Regions from separate parts of the Methylobacterium sp. WL1 genome, predicted to be linked through region 3. Evidence: riboswitches for the same ligand, from Rfam matches in the RefSeq annotation. Region 3 holds a riboswitch; each other region holds the start of a gene.

What was found. Region 3 has a riboswitch for cobalamin ahead of FVA80_RS29690 (CbtB domain-containing protein). Riboswitches for the same ligand answer to the same signal wherever they lie in the genome.
Positions count from the first base shown of each region.
Region 1: linked by a shared signal. The riboswitch ahead of FVA80_RS11935 (TonB-dependent receptor) and the one ahead of FVA80_RS29690 (CbtB domain-containing protein) in region 3 are both predicted to bind cobalamin.
Region 2: linked by a shared signal. The riboswitch ahead of FVA80_RS18390 (TonB-dependent siderophore receptor) and the one ahead of FVA80_RS29690 (CbtB domain-containing protein) in region 3 are both predicted to bind cobalamin.

Region 1 covers NZ_CP042823.1:2,436,574-2,446,195, forward strand. The annotation lists gene zigA (zinc metallochaperone GTPase ZigA) at 1-625, opposite strand, end outside; gene FVA80_RS11920 (TonB-dependent receptor) at 810-2,951, shown strand; gene FVA80_RS11925 (oxidoreductase) at 3,234-4,337, shown strand; gene FVA80_RS11930 (PepSY domain-containing protein) at 4,504-5,964, opposite strand; gene FVA80_RS11935 (TonB-dependent receptor) at 5,961-8,090, opposite strand; cobalamin riboswitch at 8,436-8,632, opposite strand; gene FVA80_RS11940 (HigA family addiction module antitoxin) at 8,894-9,253, shown strand.
Region 2 covers NZ_CP042823.1:3,788,678-3,798,299, reverse strand. The annotation lists gene FVA80_RS18410 (class I SAM-dependent methyltransferase) at 1-490, opposite strand, end outside; gene FVA80_RS18405 (ABC transporter ATP-binding protein) at 512-1,276, opposite strand; gene FVA80_RS18400 (iron chelate uptake ABC transporter family permease subunit) at 1,273-2,244, opposite strand; gene FVA80_RS18395 (ABC transporter substrate-binding protein) at 2,310-3,338, opposite strand; gene FVA80_RS18390 (TonB-dependent siderophore receptor) at 3,388-5,589, opposite strand; cobalamin riboswitch at 5,700-5,909, opposite strand; gene FVA80_RS18385 (hypothetical protein) at 6,512-6,886, opposite strand; gene FVA80_RS18380 (hypothetical protein) at 7,049-7,294, opposite strand; gene FVA80_RS30600 (hypothetical protein) at 7,291-7,461, opposite strand; gene FVA80_RS18375 (hypothetical protein) at 7,670-8,638, opposite strand; gene FVA80_RS18370 (hypothetical protein) at 9,363-9,596, shown strand.
Region 3 covers NZ_CP042823.1:6,095,147-6,104,768, reverse strand. The annotation lists gene FVA80_RS29705 (peptidase S10) at 1-839, shown strand, start outside; gene FVA80_RS29700 (coagulation factor 5 8 type domain-containing protein) at 843-2,198, opposite strand; gene FVA80_RS29695 (DUF4424 domain-containing protein) at 2,322-3,344, opposite strand; cobalamin riboswitch at 3,574-3,769, shown strand; gene FVA80_RS29690 (CbtB domain-containing protein) at 3,803-3,979, shown strand; gene FVA80_RS29685 (CbtA family protein) at 3,996-4,745, shown strand; gene FVA80_RS29680 (DUF1636 domain-containing protein) at 4,753-5,151, shown strand; gene cobW (cobalamin biosynthesis protein CobW) at 5,148-6,182, shown strand; gene cobN (cobaltochelatase subunit CobN) at 6,255-9,622, shown strand, end outside.

The DNA of each region.
Region 1 (9,622 bases), 2.6 Mb from region 3:
CGTTCAGCCCGCGCACCACCGAGCGGACCAGGGCCAGGTGCGCGTCCGAGACGTCATGCGCCTTGTTGATCACCACCACGTCGGCGAATTCGATCTGCTCCACCAGCAGGTCCACGAGCGTGCGGGTATCCTCCGCCCCCGCCGTTTCGCCGCGCTCGCGCAGGAACGCGGCCGAGCCGTAATCCTTCAGCAGGTTCACGGCATCGACCACCGTCACCATCGTGTCGAGGCGGGCGACGTCCGAGAGCGCGCGCCCGGCCTCGTCCCGGAACGCGAAGGTCGAAGCGATCGGCAGCGGCTCGGCAATCCCGGTGCCTTCGATCAGCAGGTAGTCGAATCGTCCCGCCTCGGACAGGCGCCGGACTTCGTCCAGCAAGTCGTCGCGCAGGGTGCAGCAGATGCAGCCGTTGGTCATCTCGACCAGGGTCTCGTCGGTTCGAGACAGGCCGGCGCCACCGGTCCGCACGAGGTTGGCGTCGATGTTCACCTCGCTCATGTCGTTGACGATGACGGCGACCCGCCGGCCGTCGCGATTGTTGAGCACGTGATTGAGCAGCGTCGTTTTGCCGGCTCCCAGAAAGCCGGAGAGAACGGTGACGGGAAGGCGTCGATGGAGTTTGGTCATGTCATGAGAAAAACGTTATAACATTGCATTATCAACCTTCGGCACGCCGTCCCGTCGAAGCCCACCGTTCTGGGTGTTGTAACGATGTAACGTTTCCAAACGATCACGAGAAGCCGCATGATCGGCCCTTGCATCGATCCGCTCCGAGGCCTGAATGAAACGATATAACACTGTGTGAGTTTCGATGACCTCGACGCGACGCCTTGCTTTCCTGGCCGGCACGATTCTGTCGGCGCCCGTCTACGCCGTCCTGTTCGCCGTGCCGGCGCAGGCGCAGAAGGCCGTGGCCCTCGACGAGATCAGCGTCACCAGCCCGAGCCCGATCCAGACCGGCCAGCCTGCGGCCGGACCCGCGGCGCCGCTCCAGACCGGCATTCTCCCGGTGGCCACCAACACGTTCTCGCCGGTCACCGTGGTCACCCAGGACCAGATCGCCCGCGACCAGCCCCGGACCCTGGGGGACGCCCTGTTCGACCGGCCGGGTATCTCGTCCACCACCTACGCGCCGGGCGCAGCCTCGCGGCCGATCATCCGCGGCCTCGACAATGCCCGCGTGCGCATCCAGGAGAACGGTATCGTCAACGGCGGCGTCTCGGATCTCGGCGAGGACCACGCGGTCCCGGTGAACCCTCTGGTCTCCGACCGGATCGAGGTGATCCGCGGACCCGCGACCCTGCGCTACGGCTCCGGTGCCATCGGCGGCGTGGTCTCGGCCGACAACAACCGGGTGCCGACCTTCATCCCGGCGAACGGCGTGCAGGGTCAGGTCACCACGGGCTTCTCCAGCGTCGACAACGGCCGGCTCGGCGCCGCCACCGTGGATGCGGGCGGCGACGGGATTGCGGTTCACGCCGACGGCTTCAGGACCGCCAACGACAGCTACGCGATCCCGGGCGGGATCCAGCGCAACTCCTACAACGAGTCGCAGGGCGGCGCGGTCGGCATCTCGGCGATCGGCGACCGCGGCTTCGTCGGCATCTCGTTCAGCCACTACGACGCGATCTACGCGATCCCGGGCGGCGTCGCCGAGCAGAACCGCACCCGCCTGACCCCGAACCAGGACCGGGTCCTGTCGCGGGGCGAGTACCGGCCCCTCGACGGCCCGTTCGAAGTGATCCGCTACTGGGCGGGATACTCGGTCTACCGCCACAACGAGGTCGGCATCGGCGAGGATGGGATCGAGGGTGTCCAGGCGATCTTCAAGAACCGCGAGGCCGAGGGGCGGCTGGAACTCCAGCACGTCCCGGTCGAGACTCCGTTCGGCGTGCTGACCGGGGCGCTCGGCTTCCAGTCGGACCGGCGGGTGATCAACACCCAGCTCGAATCGTTCCTGCCCAAGACCGAATCCCGGGCCAACGCAGTCTACCTGTTCGAGGAGCTGGAGCTGCGCCCCGGCACGCGGCTGCAGGCGGCCGGCCGCTACGAGGTGGACCGATTGTCGAGCATCGCGGCGCAGTTCCCCGCGGACTACGCCCCGGTCGACGGGCAGGATCCGTTCCAGTACGCCCGGACCCGGCGCTTCGCCCCGAAGAGCGCCAGCATCGGCGCCCTGCAGGACCTGCCCCTCGGCTTCGTGGCGAGCCTCAACGGCTCCTATGTCGAGCGCGGACCCACCGGCTACGAGCTGTTCTCGCAGGGGCCGCACGACGCCACCGCGACCTTCGAGATCGGCAACCCGGACCTCAAGAAGGAACGCGCCCGAACTGTGGAGGCCAGCATCCGCCGGGCCGAGGGCCCGCTGCGCCTCGACGCCACCGGTTACTACACGCGCTACACGGGCTTCATCTACCGCAACTTCACCGGGCTCGCCTGCGACGACGACTTCGCGTCCTGCGGCACCGGCACCGAGAATCGGCAGATCGTTTACCAGCAGCAGAACGCCACCTTCTACGGTGCCGAGATCATCGGCCAGTACGACATCCTGCCCGTCGGCAACGGCTTCGCCGGCATCGAGGCCCAATTCGACTTCGTGCGCGCGCAGTTCGACAACGGTACCAACGTGCCGCGCATCCCGCCCTACCGGCTCGGCGGCGGCGTCTACCTGCGGGCCGATGGCTGGTTCGCCCGGGTGAACCTGCTCCATGCCTTCGACCACCAGGCGACCGCCCTGTTCGAGACCCCCACCCCCGGCTACGACGACCTGCGCGCCGAGCTGAGCTACACCAAGGCGGTCGATCCGGCGGTCTACGGGGCGAGCGCGATCACCCTCGGGATCCAGGGCCGGAACCTGCTCGACACCGACATCCGCAACTCGACCTCGTTCAAGAAGGACGAGATTCTGCTGCCGGGGCGGAACGTGCGATTGTTCCTGACCGCGCGGTTCTGAGGGCGGGCTGAGACGCCGGCCGCTCCGGATATGGTTTCACGCGGTGGCCTGCGAGCGCCTCCGTCTGCGCGAGTGCAGCGACGCAACCCAGTAAGGCGCCATCCTCGGACGTGCCGCGCCGCCCTGGGTCGCTTCGTTGCGCGCGTGATGACGGTGAAGGAAGCTCACGGTGGCCTCCGTCTGGACAGCATCGGAGGTTTCGCGCTCCGGAGGTGGTGAACCGGTGTCGGCCGCGGGGCTATAAGCGCGTGGCCCCGATGATTCCGACCGGACGACACCTGCATGGCGAGCGTGACTGCACCGATCCGAGTCGGCCTGATCGGCTACGGCTATGCCGGCAAGACCTTCCACGCGCCGCTGATCCGTGCGGTTCCGGCGCTCGACCTCCGATTGGTCGCTTCGCGGGATAAGGCCAAGGTCCAGGCCGACCTTCCCGGTATGCGCGTCATCGCCGATCCCGGTGCGGTCGCCGCCTCGGACAGCGTCGATCTCGTGGTCATCGCATCCCCCAACGACACGCACGCGCCCCTGGCTCGGATCGCCCTGGCGGCCGGCAAGCACGTCGTCATCGACAAGCCCTTCACCCTCGACCTCGCCGAGGCGCGCAGCCTGGTCGCGCTGGCGCGCCGCTATGGCCGGAGGCTGTCGGTGTTCCACAACCGGCGCTGGGACAGCGACTTCCTCAGCGTCCGAACCGCCATCGCGGACGGGGTCATCGGCAAGGTCCGGCATTTCGAATCGCATTTCGACCGGTTCCGCCCCGGCGTCCGTGACCGGTGGCGGGAGGGGGCCGGACCGGGAAGCGGGATCTGGTACGATCTCGGCCCGCACCTCGTCGACCAGGCGCTCCAGCTCTTCGGTCTGCCGGACCGGGTGACCGCGAACCTGGCTCGGCTGCGCAAAGGTGCGCTGTCCGACGATTGGGCCCACGTGGTGCTGGACTATCCGGACGTGCGCGTGGTCCTGCACGCCAGCATGGTGGTCGCCGGTGGATCGCCCCGTTTCGTCGTCCACGGCGAGGGCGGCAGCCTCGTCAAGCAACACCTCGACGGACAGGAGCAGCAGCTTCTCGCCGGCATGGCTCCGGGCGCCCCGGGTTGGGGCCAGGATCCGGACGGAATCGCGGTCCATGACGGGCGCGGCAGCGTGAGGTGCCTGCCCGCATTGGCCGGGGACCAGCGCCGGTTCTACCAAGACGTGGCTCACGGGATCTCCCGGGGCGCCGTCGACCATACGCCGGCGCTGGAGGCCCTCCAGGTGATGGCCTGCATCGACGCGGCTTTGACCTCGGCGCGGACCGGGACGACGGTGGCGCTGCCGCTCGTGCCGGAGGAGCGATCCGCGTCCCAGTTCGCGGAGGATGACCTGCCATCGCCACACGTCTGAGGTCGAAGGGCGCAGGCGAACGCAAGTCGCGGTGGTTCACCTGGACGCGGTTCTTCGAGGCGGCAGAGCGTTAGGCAGCCGTCCACCGAGCAACCGCCCCGTCATCCGGGCTCCGCTCCGCGGCCCTGGACTGCCGGGGCGGTTGCCAAGAGCTGCCCCATTCCGCTCAGCGAGCCCGCGTCGAAACAGTCCGGCCGAGGCGCCGCCAGCCCGCGACGATCCCGGTGACCGCGATCCCGGCGGCGAGCAGGTTCAGGAGCCACTGCGCCGCGTCGCGCAGGGCGGCCCGTCCGCTCAGAAACGGGAAGTCGAGGCGGTGGGGCGCATCGAACAGCCAACGGTTGATGCGACCCGAGCGGTCGAGGCGCTGCAGGATGGTGCCGTCGCGCGGGTCGATATGGAGCCAGGTTGCGTCCGGATCGTCGAAGCGCAGGCGCAGAACCGGCAGGGGACGCGGGTCCACCCCATGCGGATACCAGTAGGCATCGTACGCCCCGAGCAGGCCCGCTGCCCGTAGATGTCCCATGGGGATCGCGTCCGCGGCGGCGGCGGCCAGGGCCGTCGCGTCCGGACCGGGGCCGCCGTCCGGTGCGACAGCGCGGGGGCCGTCCGCCGCCTCGGCGACCACCCACCAACGACCGCCGACCGTGGTGAAGCGCAGCGACCGGGTGTCCGGGCCGGCGAGATCGCGCAGCCGCCCGACATCGAGCCCGAGCGGTCCCGGCGTTCCAGCGTAGGCGCTGCGCAGCGCGGTCGGCGGCGCGCTCGATGCGAACCAGCTGTTCGGGTTCATGGAGATCCAGCCGCTCAGGATGAACGCCCCGAGCCCCAGCCCGCCCGCTAGGCCGAACAGGTGGTGCCAGCGCGCCAGCCCGCGATAGGGCGTGACGGCGCCGTGCGCATAGCGGCGGCGCAGGCGCAGGCGCCAGATCCCGACGACCAAGCCGCTGACCGCCCCGAGGGCGGCGAATCCGGAGAGCCAGAGCAGCACTGTCCGCCACAGCTCCGCCCGGGCGCGCAGCGGCGTCAGGTAGATCCAGTGCGGCACCGAACCGAGCCAGTTCCAGGCCCGCTCGAACCGGGTCGTGTCGAGGGCGATCTCCCCGGTTACCGCGGAGACGTAGAGCTCGGTCCCCTCTGGGTCATCGAAGACGACCTTGTGGAACGGCCGGAGCGGGTCGTAGCGAGCGGTCACAGTCCACTGGTCCCGCTCGACCGGATCGACGCGGGCATCCGGCCGATCCCCGGCGGCGAGCCGCAAGGCCGCCTCCGCACCAACCGGGCCGAGCCGCGCGCCGGTACGGCCCGATACGGTCGCCCGCCCCCCGTCGCGGCCTGTGATCCGGTAGACCGGCTCATCGCCGCGCATCTCCAGGGCGAACGCCGCCGGCACGCCCGCAAGGTCGCCGGCGGCGAGCGCCGCGTCCGGCGGGACCGCGACGGTCTCCCAGACGATCGGGGCGAGACGCGCGAGGCGCTCGGCCGCTGTGAGTGCCGGGAACGGCACGTAGAGCATCACCAGTCCGGAGCCGATCCACATGGCGAAGAACAGGGCCGTGGCGATCCCGGCCCAGCGGTGGAACAGCAGCAGCCCGCGACGCGCGGCTTTGCCGACCCGCTGCCTCACCAAGTCACCGTGTAGGCGACTTCCATCGAGCGCGGCCGGCCGAGCAGCCAGTTGGTGCCGACCCCGTTCACGGCGTTGCCGCTGATCGCGTAGACCTTGTCGAACAGGTTGTAGACCCGCAGGCTCAGGCGCGAATCCGCCGTCACCTGATGGTCGAGCACGAGGTTGACGAGGTTGTAGGCCGGGCGCCGGGCCGTGTTGGAGAAGTCGCTGTAGACCTGGCCGACGTTCTGGAGCCCCACGCGTGCCGTCCAGGCGCGGGCAAAGTCCCAGGTCAGCCACAGGTTGGCGACCCGCTCGGGCACGTCGATCGGCTGGTTGCCGGCATACGAGACGGTCGCGCCGTTCACGCTCTGATTGAACGTATCGTATTGCGCGTGCAGGAGCGCGAGGTTGCCGTCCAGCCGCCAGCCCGGGGCGAGGTGCCAGCCAAGCGCCAGCTCGAAGCCCTGCGAGGATTGCTGGCCGACCTGGGTCGACACGGTCGGCTGACCCGGCACGGTCGAGATCAGGTTGTCCTTGACGATCCGGTATCCGGCAACCGTCCATTCCAGTGCGCCGTCGAATGCGAGGCCCTTGGCGCCGATTTCAACCTGCGTGCCGGTGGCGAGCTGGAACCCTGAGAGCGACTGCGTCAGGGTGATGAGGCTGTTCACCGGGTCGGTCGCGAAGCTGTACTGGGCGTAGAGCGCGCTGTCCGGCGTCGGGTTGTAGACCAGCCCGAACCGGTAGCCGAGCGCCTGATAGGTTTTCTCGAACTGCGATCCGCTCTGCAAATCCTCGCGACGGAGCGTCGGCACGTCCAGGCGCACGCCGGTGAGGAACGAGAGCTTGTCCGACAGGATCACCCGGTCCTCGGCGAAGACCGAGGCCTGGCTGGTCTGTGTCGCGTAGGCCGGCTGCGCCCGCCCGTTCTGCGGGAAGTATCCTGGATCATAGCCTATCAGCGGCACGCTGGTGGTCTGGTCGAAGGTGAAATTGTTCGTGTGGCGGAAGTCGATGTGGTTCACGTCGAACCCGACCGCGAACGCGTTCGGCAGGCCGAACAGGTTGCCCTTGACGCTCGCGTCCAGGCGATTCCCGACCTGTTCCTGGCTGTGGTAGATCTCGGTGTAGCTGCCCCGGTCGACCAGCCCGGTGCCGCGGTTGTAGGTGTATTGCTCGGTATCGAGCCAATGCCGCCGGCTGGTGAGCCGATAGGCCGTATTGCGCACGATGATGTCGTCCGAGGGCGTCCACTCGGTCTTGAACTGGGTCCAGTTATCCGACCAGGTAATCTTCGCGTCGCGGACGTTGTAGTTGTTGAACCGGATCAGGTCCGGGATCCTACCCTCGACCAGGGGCGTGCCCCAGTAGCGCGCCGGCTCCTGGTAGCCGAGGTCGTGGCTCACCGTGACGGCGAGGTCTGGGCTCGGCTGGAACAGCAGGGCGGCCGAGACGGCGAGGTTGCGGAAATCGCCCTCCGGCCGGATCCAGCCATCCGCGCGGTTGCCGCTGACGTTGAGGCGGTACGCGAAGGTGTCGCCGAATTCCTCGCGCCCGAGCGCCCCGCCCGAATCCAGCGCCAGCCGCGCGACGCCGTCGGTGCCGATCACCGCGCGCGCGGTGTTGATCGGCACGAAGACCGGCTTCTTCGGCACCACGTTGATCACGCCGCCGATGGCGCCGTCGCCGTAGAGCACCGAGGACGGGCCGCGCAGCACCTCGATACGCTCGACGTTCCAGGTGTCGAACGGGAACGTGACCGTGTTGGCCCCGACATAGAAGCGTGTGCCGTCGTAGAGCTGCTGGATCGAGTTCGGGCCCGCGAAACCGCGCGACGTGAAGGCGCCGTTGCCGTTGCCCGGCGCCGCGATCGTGGTGATGCCGGTGGCGTCCTGGGTCACGGCTTCGGCGATCGTGTCCTGGCCGCGCAGCCGTGCGGTCTCGCCCGATACGATATCGACGCTCGCCGGCGTCTCCAGCGGCGTCAGCCCGAGCCGGCTCGCGGTCCGGTCGGGCGTGCGCAGGTTCAGCCCGGTCGGTGCAGCGCGGGTCAGGCTGACGCCGCCCTCCCCCTCGACGGAGAGCTGATCGAGGGTCACGGTTTCCTGGGCTGCGGCCGGGCTTGCCAGGAGCGTGAGCATGGCACCGCAGAGCGGTCTACGCCGGCTGCGACGAGGAAGTTTGGATCGCGACATGGTGAGGATAGGTCCGAGCGCGGCGGCCGCCGGTTCAGATGCCCTAATAGCAATGTAATAACATTACAATTGCGGATGCGTGTCTGATCCGGTCCGGTCCACGCGCGGCGGCCCGGGTGAAGGATCGGGCCGCGTGCAAACGCGGCCGGGATCGGCACGACAAGGGAAAGCATCGGGAACCGGGACGCGGGCGCGCTTGCTGTGGCACGTCACCGCGAACGAGGCCTCGCCGACCGCGCTCGCGCACGGCCGTCTCGACACCCGCCAGGACACCCCGCCTGACGCGTTTCGCGTGTGACCACGGCTGACGGCAGGTCTCCTGGCTCGCGGGTCGCCGCCCTCGCACCGTCTTCCCGGGCTTGAGACCCAGTGACGTGGTGGTGAAGGACTCGCCGCTCACAGTTGCGGGGACAGCCGCGGTTTCAGGGCAGGCCCCTCACCGCGTTCCCTTTTGATCCCCGAGGGGAACCGTCGCCGACTAGCGTGGCTGTATGCCGGTGGAACGTCAAGCGTGTGGATATCCGGCCCCCTGCGTGGGCGGCCTGCGATCAGGCGCACGATCGCCTCGCGCGATGCAAATTAAAATCTACTTATTTTACTTTTAGACAACTCAGGAACTTTTTTTGAGCTGTCACGTAAGATTTGCGAGCCGAAATCGGAGGTGTTTTAAGACGGCGCATCGGCTAAAATAGTGGTTTTCGTTCTATCGCTTATTCGCCAAATTTGCAAAACCTGGTAGGAGAATCATTATGAATTCATCCTATGTATTAGGGAATCCCTGTCATCCTGGCGGGTTTGTTCGCCGCAATATCCTTGAGCCGCGTAACCTAACTGTCATGGCTGCGGCCAGCCTGCTCAACGTGACGCGCCAAACGCTGTCCGACTTCTTGAACGAGAAGATCGCTCTTACGGCCGAACTGGCTCTGCGGGTCGAGAAGGTGTTCGGGGCCCGCATGGAGATGCTGATGGAGATGCAGACCCACTACGATATCTCGCGCGCGCGGAAACTCGAACAGAAGGTCGAGAGGGAACTCGCGGGCCGGACCGGCGTCCAGACCCCGACCGAAAGGCCTCAGGTAATCGTCAAGCGCGTCTACGCGTTTGGGTGAGCTCAATTCGTGGCGACCGGTTCTCCGGGATGCCGGAACGTTACCGGATCTCCCCTGCGCGACGCGGGGTGAACGCGCATTGATCGGGCCTCCACGCCTTGTCGTCGCTTCTTGGCCGGGACGCACCGCTTTGCGACGCATGATGGACGGCTCCTGAAAACACCTCGGCGCGTTTCCGCGCGGGACCGGGTGACGATTGCAGGGGGACCAGTCCCCATGCCTTGATATCGTTCGTCGTCACGGGCCAAGGCGATCGGCATTCTCCAGATCGGACGGTACCGCGCACGCGACCCTGATCGTGTTTCATCGGAGACATTTGCTCAGGATGTATTGCGATCAAAATTATCATGCATATTTCTGAATTTTTGC
Region 2 (9,622 bases), 2.3 Mb from region 3:
CCCCGGCATAGTCCGAGCGTTCCCCCGGCGCGACCGACCACATCCCATCGGACACGACGACACGGCCACCCGGGCGCAGGGTGCGACGGGCGACCTGTAGCGCCTCACCTGGTCGTTCGAGCGTCCAGAGCACGTTGCGGATCGTGACGATGTCGGCGCTTGCCGGTTCGAGCGGGGCGTCCGTGATGAGCGCCTGTACGAACTCGATATCGAGCCCTGCCTTGCCGGCGGCCGCGCATGCGACGGCAAGCATTCGTGCCGAGCCGTCATACGCCCGGACGCGATGGCCGAGGGAAGCCGCGGCGAGCGCGCACGCACCCGTTCCGGTCCCGAGGTCGACGACGTCCTTGGGTCCGTCGACGCAAAACGCCGCCGCAAGGACCTTCGTCCAGTCGTCCGGCGAGCGGACATGGGCTGCGGCGCCGTCGAAGCGGGGGGCGCGAGCGTCCCAGTAGGCGGTCACGCCGTCGGCGACCTCGGATGCACTCATGATCGTGGCACTCCCCGTCGTTCAGTCCAAGCGGTACTCGATGTGTGGCCGGCCGCTGAATGCCGAGGCGTGGACCTCGGCGCGCACACCGAAGACCTCCTGGATCAACGCGGCCGTCAGGACCGCCGCAGGCGGCCCGGAGCGAACCAAACGGCCTTCGTTCAGGACGGCGACCTCGTCGCAGAACAAGGCAGCCAGGTTCAGGTCATGCAGGGCGACGATACTGGTGATGCCCAGCCTGCGCACCAGCGACAGGACGTCGAGCTGATGGCGCACGTCGAGATGGTTAGTCGGCTCGTCGAGGATGAGCTCGCCGGGCTCCTGCGCGAGAGCCCGGGCGATCTGCGTCCGTTGGCGCTCGCCGCCCGACAGGGTCGCCCAGGGTTGGTTGCGTCGGAGGTCCATGCCGACCTGCGCGAGGGCCCGTTCAAACGCGGCCTCGTCGGCCTCCGTCCAGGGCGACAACGCCCCTCGGTACGGGGTCCGTCCCAGGCGCACGACGTCCTCGACCGTCACGTTCTCCTGCGTGCCGGCGTGTTGCTCGACGGATGCGATGCGCCGGGCAATGGCCCGGCGCGGGAGATCGCGGATGTTCCCACCATCGAGGGTCACAACGCCGCTTCCTACGTTCCGCAAGCCGCAGAGCAGGCGCAGGAGGCTCGACTTACCCGAACCGTTCGGACCGACGACGCCGAGCATCCGCCCCGGCGCCGCCGCCAGCGTCACGCCGTCTACGATCATCCTGCCGCCGGCATTCCAACGGACGTCCCGTGCCGCGATCGTCATGCCCGGCGCCGCGCGCGGGTAAGGATCAGGGCGAAGGCCGGCGCCCCGAACAGGGCCGTGACCACCCCGATCGGCAGGACCTGACGCGCGATCAGGGTGCGGGACAGGATGTCGGCGACCACCAGGAACGCCGCCCCGGTCACCAGAGCTGCCGGCAGAAGGCGGATATGGCGTGGACCGACGACGAGCCGGACGGCATGCGGGATCAGCAGGCCGACGAAGCCCACCGCACCCGCGATGCTGACCATGATGGCCGTCATCGCGGCCGTCGTCGCGAAGAGCACGAGGCGGGCCCGGGGAATGGACACGCCGAGCGAGGCCGCGGCATCCTCCCCGAAGGTGAAGGCGTCGAGGGTGCGGGCATGCGCAAGGCAGATCGCGAACCCCACGAGCGTCACCGGCGCCGCGAGCCAGACGTCCGGCCAGCGCACACCGCCGAGGCTTCCAAGGAGCCAGAACATCACGCCGCGTGCCTGCTCGGCGCTGGCGAAGGTCGTCACGATGGTAGCCGTCGCGGCGTTGAAGATCTGGGCGGCCGCGACCCCGGAGAGGATCACACGCTCGCTGGTGCCGCCGGAGCCGGCCGCAAGCAGGGCGACGGTCAGGATTGCCAGGACTGCGCCAAGGAGCGCGCCGCCCGAGATCCCAAGCGCCGCGCCGCCTAGGCCGAGCACCATCACCGCGACGGCGCCCGTGGAGGCCCCGGCCGAGATGCCGAGGAGGTAGGGTTCGGCGAGGGGGTTCCGGAGCAGGGCTTGCAGGATGACGCCGCAAACCGCGAGCGCTCCGCCGCAGGAGGCCGCGAACAGGGCGCGGCTGAGCCGGTAGTCGAGCAGCACGCCTTGTTGGATTGGGCTGACCGCATAGCCGAGATCGAGCGTCGCGTTACCGAGCGCCCGCATGACGACCGCCAGCGGGATCTGCATCTCGCCCACGGTCATCGCCAGGGCGACGGCCAGGCAGAGCATCGCCAGCGATGCGACTGCGGCGATGGACCAAGGTAGCCAAGCGGACCCAGTGACTACGACGGCCCTCACCGGGCAGGCCCGAGCGTACGAAACTCCCGCGCCAGCGAGACCATTCCATCGATGGTCCCGAGCCCCGGCCGCGTCGCAGCGGCATCCATGACGACGATGCGGTTCTCGCGAACTGCCGTCAGGCGCCGTGCGACCGGGTCGGTCCTGAGGAAGTCGAGTTTCACCGCAAGGTCGTCGGCCGGGAACAGGCGGCGGTCCATCTTTACGAGGACGATGACGGCGGGATCGGCGACCGCGATGCTCTCCCAGCTCACCTGGGGCCACTCCTCGTTCGTGGTGATCACGTTGCGTGCCCCGAGCTTGTCGAGGATGTAGGCCGGAACGCCCTTGGCCCCCGCTAGGAAGGCGTCGCCTTTGACGTCCCGGCTGGAGAACCACACGACGACCGGCATCCCGCGTACCGGGCTGTCGGCCATGGACGCGATGGCCGCGTCCTCGCGGGCCTTCAACTCGCTCGCCAGCGTCTCGGCTCGGGTCGAGACGTCGAAGATCCGTCCAAGCTCGCGGACGTTGCGGTAGACCAGGTCCATGCTGAAGGGCAGCGTGCGCACACCGTCGCCCGGAGCGGAGTTGTCCTTGCCTACGCAATCGGCCGGCGACACGTAGACGGGCACGCTTAGGTCAGTGAACTGCTCGCGCCGGGCCACGGCCCCGTGCGGGCCGATGTGCCATGCGAACATCGCCGTCACGAGGTCCGGCGTTTGATTAAGCACGGATTCGAAGCTCGGCGTGTTGTCGGCGAGCCGTGGCACCTGTGCGTTCGCCGCCTCGTAGGGCCTGGCGACGGGCCCGAACCAAACGGCGGTGCCGACGACGCGGTCCGCGAGACCGAGGGCGTACAGGATCTCCGTCTGCGTCTGGCCTACGGATACGACCCTCTTGGGCGCCCCCTTGAAGTTGATGTCCGTTCCACAGTTCTCAAGGGTGAAAGGGTAGCGCGTCGGCTCGGCTCGAACTGCGCCGGCCGATGCGAGCAGCACGGCCGCCCCGAACATGGCCAGCCCTGTACCGGCTCGGGACGTCATTGCGCTTTGGTCCATGGTGATTTGCGTTCCCGCCGGCGGCACGCGTTCGTCAGAACCGTGCCAGCAGTGAACCCGTGATCCGACGGGGCGAACCAGTATCGACGCGGAACTGGCTGACGGAGCCGACGTAGTAGGCGGTGTCAAAAACGTTCTCCACGTTGATGCCGAAGCGGAAGTTCTCGAACTTGTAGTAGGCGAGCGCGTCGGCGGCGACGTAGGTCGGCAGCTTAAAGCCGGAGTTGGATGCGTCGCCAGCCCGCTCCCCAGCCGCGCGTACGCCGCCGCCGATGCCGAGCCCGCGAAGGGGGCCGGCCTGGACCTCGTAGACCGCCAGCATGGTGCCGCTGTGCTCGGGGATGTTGAGCAGCGGGGCGCCGAGCGGGAGCACATTGTCCTTGGTGATGAACGCGTCCGTGAAGGCGTATCCGCCGATGATGCGAAGCTCCGGCGTGAGCTGGCCCGCAGCGGAGAACTCGAAGCCCTGACTGCGCACGCCCCCGGCCGCGATCTGGAAGCCGCTGTTGTTGGGATCGGCGGTGAGGACGTTCTGGCGGTCGATGCGGAAGGCCGCGCCGGTCAGCAGCAAGGCGCCGCCGTAGAGCTCGACCTTGACCCCGGCCTCGTAGCCGAGGCCCGTCTCCGGCTCGAACGGCCGCGACTGGGCCCCGAGGCTCGCGTCGGTGCCGATGTTGGGACGGAAGCTGGTGCTGACGTTGGCGTAGAGGGCGAGCTCGGGAAGGGGCTGATAGACGAGGCCCGCCCGCGGCGAGGCGGCGGCCCGGGTCTGCTCGCCGCTCGTGTTCCCGACGCGCTGCTTGAAGGATCGCTCGAACAGGTCGAAGCGCACGCCGGCGAGCGCCTTCCATTGCGGGGCGAGATCGACCAGGTCCTGGGCGTAGAAGCCGGTGTCCGTCACGCTTTCCAGGGTGTTGGAGGCGCGCGTGAGCGGCGGAAGGGGCTGACCGTAGCGAGGGCTGTAGATGTCTAACGCGTAGGGGAACGTGTTGAAGTTCGATCGCAGGTAGAGCTGCCGATTGTCGAAGTCCTCGCGGTCGAAGCCGAGGAGCAGGGTATGGCCGACGTCGCCGGTCCTGAACCGGCCGACGATCTCGGCTTGGCTGATGGCCGAGTCGTAGCTGTAGTCGCGAAAATTGCGGTCGCGGATGACGGTACGGTTGTTGGCCTGGAGGCCGCGACCCTCAGCGCTCTCGCCATTGAGGGTGCCGGTGTTGAACTGCGCCGCGAGCCGCATCTGCCAGTCCGCGTCGAAGCGGTGGTCGAGCCGAACCTGCAGAACCTCATCGGTCTGGCGGGTGGCCTGTCCGGGCTCGCCGAGGAAGCGGGAGATCGGCACGAACCCGAGCTGCTTGTTCACCGCGACCACGCCGCGGTCGACGATGACGTTGTTGCGGGTGACCGAGGCCTCGACCGTCAGCTTGGTGTCCGGCGTGACCTGCCAACTGAGGACGGGCGCGATGAATAGCCGATCGTCGCCGACGAAATCGCGGTAGCTGTTCTGGCTCCCGCCCGCGAGGTTGAAGCGGTAGAGCAGCGTCTTCTCGTCGTTCAGGGCACCGCCGGCATCGACGGTGCCGCGGAACTGCTCGAACGAGCCCCAGAGCCCGCCCATCTCGACGAAGCGGGTGGCGGTGGGCTGCTTGGTGATGATGTTGACGAGGCCACCGGGGTCGCTGCGACCGAACAGGGCGCCGCCCGCCCCCTTGAGTACCTCGATCCGCTCGATGTTCTGGGTGTCGATGAGCGGGGGCGGGCCGCCGCGGTTCGCCGCGAGGCCGTTGCGGTAGACCTCGGCCGTGGTCACGCCGCGGATGGCGTACGCGAATGTGCCGAGGCCACCGAAGTTGTTCGTTTGGGTCAGCCCCGGCACGTAGTCGAAGGCGCGGTCGACGCGGGTGGCGTTGATGTCGGTGATGAGCTCGCGCGGCACGACCGTGACCACCTGCGGGACGTCGAGCTGGCGCGTATTGGTCTTGGTGCTCGATACCGCACGGTCGGAGCGGAAGCCCGGTGTTGGTCCGATCAGGCTGATCGCATCGACGGAGCGACCGAGGACGTCCGGGCGGGCGGGTCCGCCCGCGTTCGCCTCGACCGAGAGCGTGTCCAGGGCGACCGCCGCGTCCTTGGCTTGCACCTCGGATGTCAGAAGGCCTGCCGCGAGGATCGTACTCCCACGAAGGAGGCGCGAGAGGCGGCGATGTCGCCGACGAGGAAACTGGAGAACGAAGACCATCGGGCGAGCCCCACCGCTTGCCGGGGCCGCATGTCGATGGAGCGCGCGTGCGCGATGAAGGTCTGATGGACCCGCGTCGAACGGCGACCCACCGGACACCCCGCCCGCGAGACCAAAACAACCGCCAAGGCAGGTCTCCTGGCTCACGGGTCGTCACCTCTGCCTGACCTTCCCAGCACTAGATGCCAGTGGTCATGTTCGGCAGCGGCTCACCGCTCACAGTTGCGGGGGCAGCTCCGGTCTCGCCCTTGCAGGCTTCACCGAATTCCCTCTTAGCTCACGATCACGGGACCGTGAGAACCTTGACAGCTCCACCGGCACTTTTTGAGACGACAAGTCAACGGAGTAGAAACCCACGCTTGGGGGCGCGACGTAGGTGAGCTGTTTGTGCCTGTGGATGTGTCTATTACGACACAACGGCAGCGGCACGATCCAGCTGTTCCGAAAGGGTGTTGCCACCTGCTCAATCCGACGATGAACGTCCGCTTAGAAAGAAGTGGGCCAGCGGATGTGTACGGTGAGTTTGGGTCGGTGGAGGGCCGCTTATCCGGCGGAACGTCTCCGAAGCGGACCGGCAGCTTTCGGCCACCTTCGGTCATCCGGAGGCGATTAAACCTCCGCCAAGCAGACCTTCCGAAACGCCGAGTATGGTCGCGGTAGACCCTACGATGGTGAGGCTTGGGCGAGGAGGACGGCTTTACCAATCAGGTCGGCACGCTCGCGGCGGGCGAACTCGACAAGCCGGCGCAGGGTAGTCTGCCAAAGCATGCTGCGGGGATCCCCGCCGCGGCGGTATCACGGTCGGGGAGGCGCGGGTTCGCCTCCAGAAGAGCGAAGGCGACAAGCTGGCGTTGCGCGGCTTGCCGGAGTGCTAGCTTGCAGTCGCCCTTCGTCATCCGCAGCACGTCGAACGGGCGCATCGTCAGCGCCTTGCTTCCGGCGGTGCGAGCCAGCGCAACGCCGTTTTGGCCGCTGCCACGGAAAAGGTCCGGCCCTGGCCGAGCCCGGCGCGCATAATTTCGTGCCGGATATTCGCTCGCAGGACGATGCGGCCAATATCGATGTCAGCGCCGACGAGTTCCGCCAAGTCGGCGGACTCGATCGCCAGGGCCGCGGCGATCTCCTCATTGCTGGCCCCGTATGCCGCAAGCGCCGTCGCACACCGCCTTCGCCGGCCCGCTTCTCCGCAAGGCAGCCGGCTGAGCACGTCGACCAGAGCAATGATCGAATCTGGACCAATTACAGGCCCCGATTTCCGCCCTGCGCCAGGGCGTCTTCCGCCGTGCTGACCGGCCATTTTTGCCTCCAACTTGAATTGCGAAATCGGCCTTGAGGAAATTAAATCTGCGAATGCGACCCAGTGCGGTCAGAAGCCCTCGCGGCCCGGACTTTTGCCTCCCCCCTCCCTTGGTAATCAGAGCGGGCGATCAAGCTGACACGGGCTCCAGCGTGGTCCGCATCATGTCGGCGGCTGCAGCGGCCCGCGCGTAGGCGTCAGGAGCGACACGACGGTCTCGGGGTGGGCTACCTCCCGGATCTTTGCGACGGGCGCTGTTGCCTCTCGCTGACACTCTGTGACGGCTCTCTGGTAGGCGGTGGCAGGGAGGTCGCCTTCAGCCTCGGCAGCCTTCACATCGATTGCCAGCATTGGCACGCGCTGGATGAGGCGGATCAGCAGCTCGGTGTTGGTGTCGTTCCTGGTCATGCCGCGACGGGCTCCAGGGCGACGCGAGTTGCGGCCGCCGCGGCGGCCGCATCGAGGTCGGCGTACTCGCCCAGGGGAGCGCCGCTTGGGCTGTAGGCGAAGCAGCCTGACCAACAGCGGACAACTCTCCCGATCAGGACGCCGGAGACGAACAGGTCCAGGGCCATGACGCGGCCTCCCACTACGCTACACGTGCAGCATTCTACCATGTAACTGTCAACAGTTCGTCACGTGTTCCCGTTATGGACTCGCGCGGCGTCGGGACTTTGCTTTGGTAATCCCGGGGCGACCAGATTATGCGCTGTGTAATTCCCCCTCTGATTGTCGGAGGATAGGCCAGGCTGATCCTCTGCCGGGTCGATCGCGACGGCCCCGCTACACCATCCCTCGCCGGACGGTCCCGACTGTCGTTGGGGAGATCCCGAGGCGACGGGCTATCTCACGGTCGCCGTGGCCTTCGGCGACAAGCGTCCGGATAGCTGCATGCCGATCAGCACGAGTTGGACGGGCCGGCTGTCCAGTTTGGACAGGGCTTGCAGGTTTGGGCTCTGAATTACCGAAGGTGGTTGCGTCCTGCTCCCGGAGGCGCTGGCCCATGCGCTCGATGTCGGCGCGGAGAGCGGCCACGACGGCGCGTTGATCGTCCCGGCTCTGCTCTAACTCTCCATCTGCCCAATGGCCGAGCCATGCCCCGCGGGCTCGCATGTCGTTGAGGGACCGGGCCGGCAGTGTATTCAGGATCTCCGCAACGAGCTGCTGGCGGGCCTCGGTGAAAAGGTACGGGTTGAAATAGTCGTCGACGACGTAGCGCTCATGGGTGAGGCGGTCGGCTGCCTCATACTCAGCCCAGGCCGACGCGACGGTCTCGGGCATGGGCCAAGCTTGCGAAGCCGCATGCCGCACGCTGAGGGGCATTGTAGCGCGCGAGGCGTGGGTGCCCCAACCGTCGAGGCTGGACCCGATTTCCGATCTGTCTCCCTGCCCCAGGAGCGACTCGAATGCTGCGCGAAGAGCGGCCTCCAACGGCGTATCCGTGAATACCGCGTCCTCGGATCCGTACCGTGCCAGGATGTCAGATGCCTCGACACGCCGACGGGCTTCGCGCTCGTTCCGTTCGGTCACCGCTTCAGGTCGGTTCATGAATTCGGCGAAGGCGTCGACCATCGACTGAGCGTCCGTCACCGGCTTTGGAGTGTCCAACTTGGACAGCGCTTGCTCGACGGTCAGGCCGGCCTTCTTGGCGATGGCTTTCATCCGCGCGGCGGCCGATGCCTTCTCGCCCGGGTTATCCGTACGGTCGTGAAGCGCGCGGACCTTCGCGAAGGTGTCCAAGCCGGCGGTCATTCAGGGATATCCGTTCGAGTTGATCAGGCGAATTACCCGCCCGCGAGGCGCGCTTGCGGATTGTTTCTCAGAAGGGTCCAAAACGGCCGCGGAGAGCTTGGTCGCTGGGGATCCGCTACTGCCGAGCCCGCCAACGCCGCCACGGGGCTGTTCTGGTCATGTACGGGGCATGCTATCCGCCGTCTCGAGCCCGTTTGTAGTCCGTGCCAGGATCGTTCGCCGTACTTGAGGGGCTGGCGTAGTCGCCCCGGTCGTCATCCTCGGGAGGCGGAGGAATGACCTGCCGAATTGCCGGGCCGGGTTGAGCCGGAGCGACCTCAATCAGATCGTCGCCATCCTCAATCGGCGGTGGCGGCGGGCGAAGGCGAGAGATGGCACGAGCGCTCACGGTCGGGGGCGCATGTGCGTCCTGAGTCTCATCCTGCTTCCGGTAGCCCTCTGTTGAGGTAGTACTGTGAGGTAGTACGGGGGTAGATATTTGCCCCTCAACAGGCAACGGATCTACCCCTATACGCGGACCGTTAGGGGGTAGAATTTTACCCCTCAAATCCGTCGAGCCAGATGAGAATGAGGAGTTAGGATTTATCCCTAAACTGGCGGCTTTCAGGGCCGTAATTCGCTCGATCCTATAGAGCGCGGATTTGGCGTGTCGTGCTTCGCGTTTGCGCTCGCTCTCGGCCTCCAACGCCGCGCACCGCTCGTCTCGGAATTGATACATCGTCCCTTGGCCACGCTGGCCCGGCAGGATGCGAACCCATCCCAAGTCGTCGCGCATGACGTCGCGGAAGCCGCGGATCTTGCCCTTCTGCGTCCGCGGCACCTCATCAATGAGAAGGTCGTGCGAGGCCTCAGCCCAGCCCGTGTCATCGTTCCTGCCCTGGGAGATCCGGAACGCGAGACGGAAGTGTGCGTCGCTGACGTCCTCGTCGCGGCACATGTTTTTGAGGATCCGGAATAGGTCCGTGATATCCTGGGAATTGGCGC
Region 3 (9,622 bases):
ATTTCGGCTGGCTCGAGACGCCGCGGGCCAATCCCTGGGGCTACGTACTGAAGCTGCCGTCCCTGGCGGCCGGCGCCCTCGAACGGGCCGGCACGGCGCCGAGCCCGGCTTTGCTCGGCGATGCCGAGGCCTACGCGGTGGGCCCCTATCTCGCCGACCTGCTCAAGGGCCCCGGCGACAAGGCCGCCGTTGCGCGCATGACCGACAAGGTCGCGGCCTTCACCGGGTTCGACGCAGCCTTCGTGAAAGCGCAGGCGGCGCGCCTGTCCACCCGCAGCGTTCAGCGCGAGTTCGACCGGGCGGAGCAGCGCGTCACCAGCGCCTACGACACCGGCATCACGGGCTGGGACCCGAACCCGGACGCCGCACAATCGGGCTTCGAGGATCCCCAGCTCACCGCGCTCCAGGCGCCGCTGACCAGCGCGATGCTCGACCTCTACGCGCGCACGTTGAAGTGGCCGGTGCCGAACATGCGCTACGAGTTGCTGAACAACGCCGTGAACCGCGGTTGGACCTGGGGCTCGGGCCGGCAGGCCCCGGAGGCGCTATCGAACCTGAAGGGCGTGCTGGCGCTGGACGGCCGGCTCAGGGTGCTGGTCGCCCACGGCTTCACCGATCTCGTGACGCCCTACTACGCCTCGAAGCTCCTGCTCGCGCAGGTGCCGGCCTACGGCGCCGGGCGGGTCAGCCTCGCGGTCTACCCCGGCGGCCACATGTTCTACTCGCGGGACGATTCCCGGGCCGCGTTCAAGCGGGACGTCGAGCGCCTGTACCGGGATGCCGTACAGGCGCGCGGGGCGACCGCAGACCCCGTCGAGCACCGTGAGGACAAGCCCTGATCCTCAGGTGGCGTCGTCGAAGGCCAGCGCCTCGGCCGGGTACTCGATCATCATTCGGCGCTGCGCGTCGGTGTTCTGCCACGCGCCGACCTTGATATAGCGCTCCTCCAAGTCCCGGACCTCGATGACCCGGTCGATCGACGGAATACCCCGGAAGATCTGCGGCCAGTTGGACGCGAAGTAGAAGACCTGCTCGACCCGCTCGGACAGGTGGCAGATCGCCGGGCCGAAGGTCCCCAGGCCGAACACGAGGTAGCGGCCGTTGACCAAGGCCGTGACGTCGGCGATCAGCGACTCGCTCTGCGTCTCCACCGGCAATCCGAGACCCTGCGCATAGGCCTCGACCGCGGCGATCACCGGGTTCAGCCGGTTCTCGAAGACCAGCTTGATCGAGCGGATGCGGCCCTCGCCGAGCAGCCGGTCGATCACCATGCGGTAGAACGCGAAGGGCGGCTGGGGATAATGCGGGTCGACCCAGGTGCTGAAGATGTCGCCCGAGCGGATGTGGATCAGGAGCTGGTCGTCGGGCTTGGGCGGGACCGTCGCCGGCAGGCCGTTGAACAGGGGGCGGATCATCCCCTGGATGATCGCCCGTGAATCCGGCGGCGCGTCGAGGCTCACCTGCCGCTGGAACTGCGTCGGATCGAAGAACAGGCCGGACAGGAAGTACCCGTCGGTCGGCAGCGGCTCGTCCGGAGGCAGGAAGGTGATGCCGTCACAAGTCAGCCGCTCGGTCAGGAAGATGACTTTGCTGCGGTCGAACTTCGGAACCGCCACGTATTTCAGGTTCAGCGCCTTCGCGACCGACAGGGCGATGATGTACTGGATCAAGCAGTTGCCGAAGGCGCCGTTCTGGAACACCGCCACGCCCACGAGGGCGCCGCTCGTGCGACCCGGATTGCTCTCCAGGGTATAGGCGGTGAAGGCGTTGGCGCCGGGCTTCTCGTTCAGGAGCGTCACGTCGAGGCCCAGCATGGCCCGCAGGGCGATCAGGTCGAACGCCGCCTCCTCGCACATGACCCGGACCGTGACGTTCGGCATCGAGGCCGGCATCGCGACGCGGACGGAACGCGTCCAGGCGCGCTCGTCGGCCTCAATGACGACCGTGCCGGCCTCCGACTCGACCGGACGGGACGCGATGCCCGGTGCGGACCACGTCACGCCGTCCTGCGAGAACAGGATGGCGCCCTCCGCGACCGAACCGCCCTCCCCGCACGGGATCCCGACAACGGACCGGACCGGGAAGCGGCCGCCGAGGTCGAGGTCCAGCCAGGTCCTATCCGCCTCGACAACGCGCTGCGGGGCGCGGCCGGACGCGAGATCGACGAGGGCGGATGTCGGGGCGTCTTCCGGGGCCATCGTGTCTCCGAGGCGGGCTGGACCAAACGCGCCGAGGTCGGGGCCGGAGGGCGCGCCCGGCGGTGCCCGTATCGAACCCGACGCGTCAAGCCCATGGGCGCACCGCGAGGGCGCCCGACCGATTCATTCTCCCGTCTTGGTCTTGAGCAGCAGGATCTCGATATCGCGCTGCGGGACGAAGTCCCTCATCACCGTCTCGAAGGTCGTCGGGCCGGTCTTCTTCACGTTGGCCCCGCAGAACGAGACCAGGGTCGTAGGATCCCCCTTGTCCACGACCAGCTTGAACTGGCCGATCGGGCCAGCCCAGTTGCCGCCGGAGCTGATCACGTGGGAGAGGGACCGTTCGTAGGCCTGGAACGCCCGGCTGCCGTCGGCGCTCGACCGCCGGTACAGGGCCTGGGCCACCCGCTCGAAGGTCGGGTCCGTGCAATATCGGGTCGCGTAGTGCGCCTTCTGCGCCGGGTCGAGGTTCGGCCCGCCGTAGGACAGGCTCGCGAGACCGCCGAGGCTCGGGACGTAGCTCTGGCGCACCGCGATCTCGCGCCCGGCGGGAAAGACCTGCCGGCGCCAGAATTTCGACTTCAATGTCCAGAGCGGGGCATCCGCGATCGTCCCGTCCTTGTGCTCCTGCCGCTCCAGGATGCCGGCCGCGATCAGGTCGCGCCGCTGGCGCTCGCCGAGGCGGCGCAGGGCCGCTTCCGTCGCCGCGGTGGTTGGCACGAGCGGGATCCCCAGCGCCTTGAGCCGAGCGGTGATCTCCACGGGCGGTGTATCGCTCCGCATCAGGAACGCCCGCTGCTCGACCTGCGATTCGACGGGCTCGCCATCGACCGCGGACTGGAACTTCAGGAAGTTATCGTGCGCCGGATCGGGGAGCGAAACCAGCATCTCGGAGTCACCGGTGATGTCGGGCATCGGGAACGCGATCGTGGTCTCGATGTCGGAATCGGTCAGGTTGCGGAACCGATAGTCGATCTGCACGGCCTGCTCGGAGAGGTACATATCCTCGGCCGCGAGGGCGATCGTGCCGGCCTTTTCCAGGACGAGCCCCCCGGCGATGAGCGCGGCGGTGCTGTCGTCGGACCGGACCGGAAGGGACGTGGCCGCCAGGACGACGAGGGCCAGCGACAAGGTACGCATCGACATCAATGCTCAAGGGTTCGAGAATCGGACAGGGGCCGGAATCGTCCATGCCGGCCGTTACACGGCGCCGGTGCCGCGGGCCAAGCGCCGACGGCGGTCGCGACGCGTCGAAGTCCGTCCCCCCAATGCGTTTCGACACTCACGGCCACCGCCCGACCCGCATATCCTTGCCGTACCCCAAGAGTCCGAAACGATTCCGCCGGGCCTCCGTTGTGCGAGAGCTGTCATGCGTCTACAACGATGGCGTGACGGTGCCCCAGAGACGGGGTGAAAAGGGAATGCGGTGAGGGGTACGAACCTCGAAACCGCGGCTGCCCCCGCAACTGTGAGCGGCGAGCGTCTGCCAGTAGGCCACCGGAGCGATCCGGGAAGGTGGCAGGCGCGCCGAGCCGCGAGCCAGGAGACCTGCCGTCACGATGAGATCCCGCAATGCCGCCGGTGGGGCGGCTGGAGACATGTTGATGACCACCTCGACCCTCGCCCCCACCGGCACCCGCGCCGGAGAGCGTCCGGTTGCCGTCGCGCTCGCGGCCTTCCTGGGCCTCGGCCTCCTGTTCATGGCGGGCTTCTCGCCGGCGATCGCGCTGCACAACGCCGCGCACGATTTCCGGCATACCCAGAACTTCCCCTGCCACTGACGCCCCTGGCGCAGGGATGATCATCCGGCTTCTGTCGGCGGCCCTGGCCGCCGGCTTCCTCGCGGCCGTCGTCGTGACCGGCCTCGAGTTGACGCTGACGTCGCCGCTGATCGTGGCGGCCGAGCGCTATGAGACCAAGCAGACGCACCAGGCCGAGCGCAGGCTCCCGATCATGTCGGCTCAGGTCGTGCTGGCTCATGCGGGGCACGATCATGCCACACCGGACGCCGCGCCCGAGTGGCAGCCCGGCGAGGGGTTGCCCCGGATGGCCTTCACCGCTCTGGCGACGCTCGTGGGCGGGGTCGGCTACGCCCTCCTGCTCGGTGCGGTGATCTTGGCCTGCGGCCGTGAGCCGACGCGGCAGGTCGGTGTCGCGTTCGCGATCGCGGGCTTCGCCAGCGTCGCTCTGGCCCCGGGCCTGGGATTGCCGCCGGAATTGCCGGGCAGCGAGGCGGCACCGCTCGCCGCCCGTCAGGCGTGGTGGGTGATGACCGCCGCCGCCACCGGGATGGGCCTGTACCTGATCACGGTCCGGCGCTCGCTGATCGCGATCCTGGGCGGCCTCGTGCTGATCGTGGCGCCGCACGTCGCCGGTGCGCCGCAGGCTGCGGAGGTGTCCTCGGAGCTTCCCGCGGCACTCGCGGCGCAGTTCGCGGCGCGCTCGCTGGCGATCAGCTTCGTCTTCTGGATGCTGATCGGCCTCGGCTTCGGCTGGGCCTGGCAGGCTTTCGGCCGTGGAAACGCACGCGGGACGGTGCATGCCTGAGGCCGTCATGCCTGAGACCGTCCTTTACGTTTGTACGACCTGCCGCCGCCCGGGCGACGATCCGGACGGGCCCCGGGCCGGCGCGCGCCTGCTCGAGGCCCTGCGCGCGCGCAACACGTCCGGGCAGCTGCGGATCGAGGGGGTCGAGTGCCTGTCGGTGTGCAAGCGGCCCTGTTCCGTGGCGGTCGCGTCCGAGACCCGCTGGACCTACGTCTACGGCGACATGGACCCGTCCGAGTCGGCGGCGACCATCCTGGACGGGCTGGCCACCTACGCGGCGACGCCGGACGGCATCGTGCCCTGGCGGGAGCGCCCTGCCGCATTCAAGACCGGCGTGATCGCCCGCATCCCGCCCTTTCCCGATCCCCGCCCGCTTCCGGCCGGCACCTTGGAGGCTGCGGAATGACCATCGTGACCAAGATCCCCTGCACCATCGTCACCGGCTTCCTCGGGGCCGGCAAGACGACGCTGGTCCGCCACGTCATCGAGAACGCCAAGGGCCGCCGCCTGGCGATCCTGGTCAACGAGTTCGGTGATGTCGGCTTCGACAAGTCGTTCCTGGCCGCCTGCGGCGTCGAGGGCTGCACCGAGGACTCCATCGTGGAGCTGCCGAACGGCTGCATCTGCTGCACGGTCGCCGACGACTTCGTGCCGGCGCTCGAGAGCCTGCTCGGTCGCGCCGAGCCGCCGGAGCACATCCTGATCGAGACCTCCGGCCTCGCCCTGCCGAAGCCGCTGGTCCAGGCGTTCCAGTGGCCGGCCATCCGCTCGCGGGTCACCGTCGACGGCGTCGTCGCCGTGGTGGACGGGCCGGCCGTGGCCGCGAGCGCCTTCGCGGAGGATCCCGAGGCCCTGGCCGCCCAGCGCGCCGCCGACACGGCGGTCGACCACGACAACCCGCTGGAGGAGGTGTTCGAGGACCAGCTCCTCTGTGCCGACCTCGTCGTGCTCAACAAGTCCGACCTGCTCGACGCCGAGACCCGCGCCCGGGTTCGCGCCGAGGTCGAGGCTCACCTGCCCCGCGCCGTGAAGGTGGTGGAGACCGAGAACGGCGCCATCGACCCGCTGGTGCTGCTCGGGCTCGGCGCCGCGGCCGAGGACGACCTCGACGCCCGCCCCTCGCATCACGGCGACGGCGAGGACCACGACCACGACGACTTCGAGACCGTAGCCCTGCCGATTCGTCCGGCCGTCACGGCCGGCGACCTCGCCGCCCGCGTCGAGAAGGCTGCCGAGGCCGCGGGTGTGCTGCGGATCAAGGGCTTCGCCGAGGTCGAGGGCAAGGCCATGCGCCTCGTGGTGCAGGGCGTCGGCCGGCGCGTGGCCCACCATTTCGACCGGCCCTGGCGGGCGGGCGAGAACCGGGACGGTCGCCTGGTGGTGATCGGCCTGAAGGGCTTCGACCAGGGCGCCGTCGCCGCGGCGCTCGCGGGATGATCGCGATCGCGCGCGCTCCCTTGCTGAGACTCTGCGCGCGCGCCCGATCTGGCGGGGCCTAGGAAGCGCGCCATGCATCTCGTCCGCATCGATACGGTCTCCCTCGACGAGGGCGAGGCGGCGGTGGATCTCGGGCAGGAGCCGGGCGACCTCGTCGTGCTCTCGTTCACCGACAGCGACCTCGCGGGCATCGGGCAGGCCCATGCCGGCGAGCCCGGGCTGCCGAGCCTGCGGCTCGCAAAGCTCGCCAAGCTCCGGCACCCGATGTCGGTGGATCTCTACGTCGAGCGCGTGGTCGCCCGCGCGAAGCTCGTCGTGATCCGCTGCCTCGGCGGGTTGGATTACTGGCGCTACGGCATCGAGCGCTGTGCCGCCGCGGCGCGGGTGCACGGTGTCGTGCTGGCGGTGCTGCCGGGCGACGACCGGCCGGACCCGCGCCTTGCCGGCTTCTCCACCGACCCGGATCTGGCCGAGCAGCTCGACCGCTATTTTCGCGCCGGCGGCCCGGAGAACCTGCGGCGGATGCTGGGCCTCCTGGCCGTCCGGGTCGGCGCGGGAGGCACGGTCGAGCCGCCTCAGCCGCTGCCGCGGGGGTTTCCCTGGTGCCCGGGCTGTGGCGCGCTGCCCCTGGGTGTCGCCGTCGCGGCGGCCGAGACGGCGGTGCCGCTGGCCGACATGCGGGCAAAGGCGCCCTTGGCCCTGCTCCTGGTCTACCGCTCCGCGGTGCTGGGCGGCGACACCGCGCCGTTCGTCACCCTGGTCGCGGCCCTGCGCGCCCGCGGGATCGGCGTCTTGCCGATGGCGGTGTCGAGCCTGAAGGAGCCGGAGGCGGCCCGGGCGGTGGCCGAGGCCGTGCGCGCCCGCAAACCGGATCTGGTGATCGCCGCCACCGCCTTCTCGGCGCGGGAGGACGGGATCGATTTCGTCCTCGACGGCGCCGATTGCCCGGTACTTCAGGCCTACACGGTCGGCTCGCCCCAGGCGGCCTGGGAAGCCTCGGCGCGCGGCCTCGGGGCTGCGGACCTCGCGATGCAGGTCGCCCTGCCGGAATTCGATGGCCGACTCTCCGGCTTTCCGATCTCGTTCAAGGAAGAGGCCGCCGAGGTCGCCGGCTTCGCCGAGCGCCGGGCGGTTCCGTATCCGGCCGGCATCGAAGCCTTGGCCGAACGGGCGGCGGGTTGGCTGCGTCTCGCCGCCCTCCCCCGGGCCGAGCGGCGGGTGGCCGTCGTCCTGTCCGATTATCCCGCCCGTGGCGGCCGGGCCGGCTTCGCGGTCGGCCTCGACACGCCCGAAAGCGCCCGCGCGATTTTCTCTGATCTTGCCGGGTCGGGTTACGCGACCGGTTTGCCGCCCGAGCCGGCTGCACTGATGCAGGCGCTCACCGAGGGCGAGGCGGGCTTCGCGGTACCGCTGGGGGATTATGTCGCTTGGCTCGCCGGATTGCCGGCGGCGCAGCGTGAAGCGCTGACGGCTGCCTGGGGCGAGCCAGCGGACGACCCGACGTGCCGCGGTGGTCTTTTCCGGTTCCGGATGGTCACGGCGGATGCGGCGGCCCCTCCGCTCACCGCAGCCGACCGGATACGCCCGCGGCCGATCGCATCGCCGGTCCCCTCTCCCGTGCAGGAGGGGGAGCACGCCGCATGTTTCGCGGGCCGGGGCGCGAACACCGACGCCTTTGGGATGGCGGGCGGACACATCGCGCTCTTCCTCCAACCCGACCGCGGCCGCGACCCGGATCGGAAGACCGGCTACCACGATCCGGAGCGCGTCCCGACCCACGCCTACTTGGCGTTCCACCTCGGGCTCCGGCAGCGTTTCGACGCGCTGGTGCAGCTCGGAACCCATGGGACCACCGAGTGGCTGCCAGGCAAGACGGTGGCGCTCTCGCCGGATTGCTTTCCAACGCTCTGCGTCGGCGGATTGCCGGTCATCTACCCGTTCATCGTCGACGATCCGGGCGAGGCCGCACCGCTCAAGCGCCGGCTGGGCGGGATCGCCCTCGGCCATCTCACCCCCGATACCGAGGTGCACGCCCTCTCGCCGGAGGCCGCGCGCCTGCGCGAGCTGGTGGAGGAGTATTCCGCCGCCAGCGTGCTCGATCCGCGCCGGGCCGGACTGATCGCCACCGCGATCCTTGAGGATGCGGACGCCGCGGGGCTGATGTCGGGCGCCGGGATCGGGCCGGACACGCCCATGGACGAGGCGCTCACCCGCCTCGACGCCCATCTCTGCGATCTTGGCGAGACGACGTTCCGCGACGGGCTTCACGTCTTCGGGCGCGCCCCGGCCGATGCACGGGAGACGGTCCTGGCGAGCGCCGCCGGCGAGCGGGCGGGCCTTCTGGCGGCCCTGGACGGCCGCTTCGTGCCCCCGGGCCCCGCGGGCTCGCCGTCCCGCGGCCGTGCCGACGTGCTGCCCACCGGGCGCAACCTCGCGACCCTCGACCCACGGGCGATCCCGAGCCGCGCCGCAGCGCTGCTGGGCGAGAAGGCCGCCGCCTCCGTGGTGACGCGCTACCTCCAGGACGAGGGCGAGTACCCGGCCCGGATCGTCATGGATCTCTGGGCGTCGCCGACCCTGCGCACCGGAGGCGAGGACGTCGCCCACGCCCTGGCGCTGATGGGCGTCCGGCCGATCTGGGACCATGCCAGCACACGGGTCACCGGCTTCGAGGTGCTGCCGCTGGCGATGCTCGACCGGCCGCGCATCGACGTGACGGTCCGCGTCTCGGGCGCGTTCCGCGACACCTTCCCGGATACGCTGGCGCTGCTCGATCGCGCCGCCCGTGCGGTGGCCGAACGGGACGAGGAGGATTGTGAGAATCCCCTGGCCGCGGCGCGCCGCCGTGGTGAGACGACCGCCCGGGTCTACGGCGCGGCACCGGGTCGCTACGGCGCCGGCACGGCCGCCACCGCCCTCGACGGCGCCTGGGACGTCCGGGCCGATCTCGGACGGGCTTACCTCGCGGCCAGCAGCCACGCCTACGGCGACCGCGAGGGGCCGGACGCGGAGTTCGGCGCCCGGATCGCGGCGGCGGACGCCTATCTGCACGCCTTCGACGTGGCCGAGCGCGACCTGTTCGACGGCGATGCCGCGGTGGACGCCATGGGCGGGTTCGCGGCCGCCGCCACGCTCCAGGGCGCCAGCCCCACCTTGTACAGCCTCGACGTCTCTGTTCCCGACCGCCCAAAGGCCCGCACCGCCCGGGAGGATGCAGCCCGGCTGATCGGTGGCCGCCTGGCAGACGCCCGCTGGATCGCGGGCCAGCTCCGCCACGGTTACCGCGGCGCGCAGGAATTGGCCCAGGGCCTCGACGCCGTGTTCGTGCTGGCCGCAGCGAGCGACGCCGTGACCGATGCCGGCTTCGACCGCCTCTACGCGGCCTGGATTGCCGATGCCGACGTCTTCGACCGCCTGCGTGCCGCCAACCCAGCCGCGAC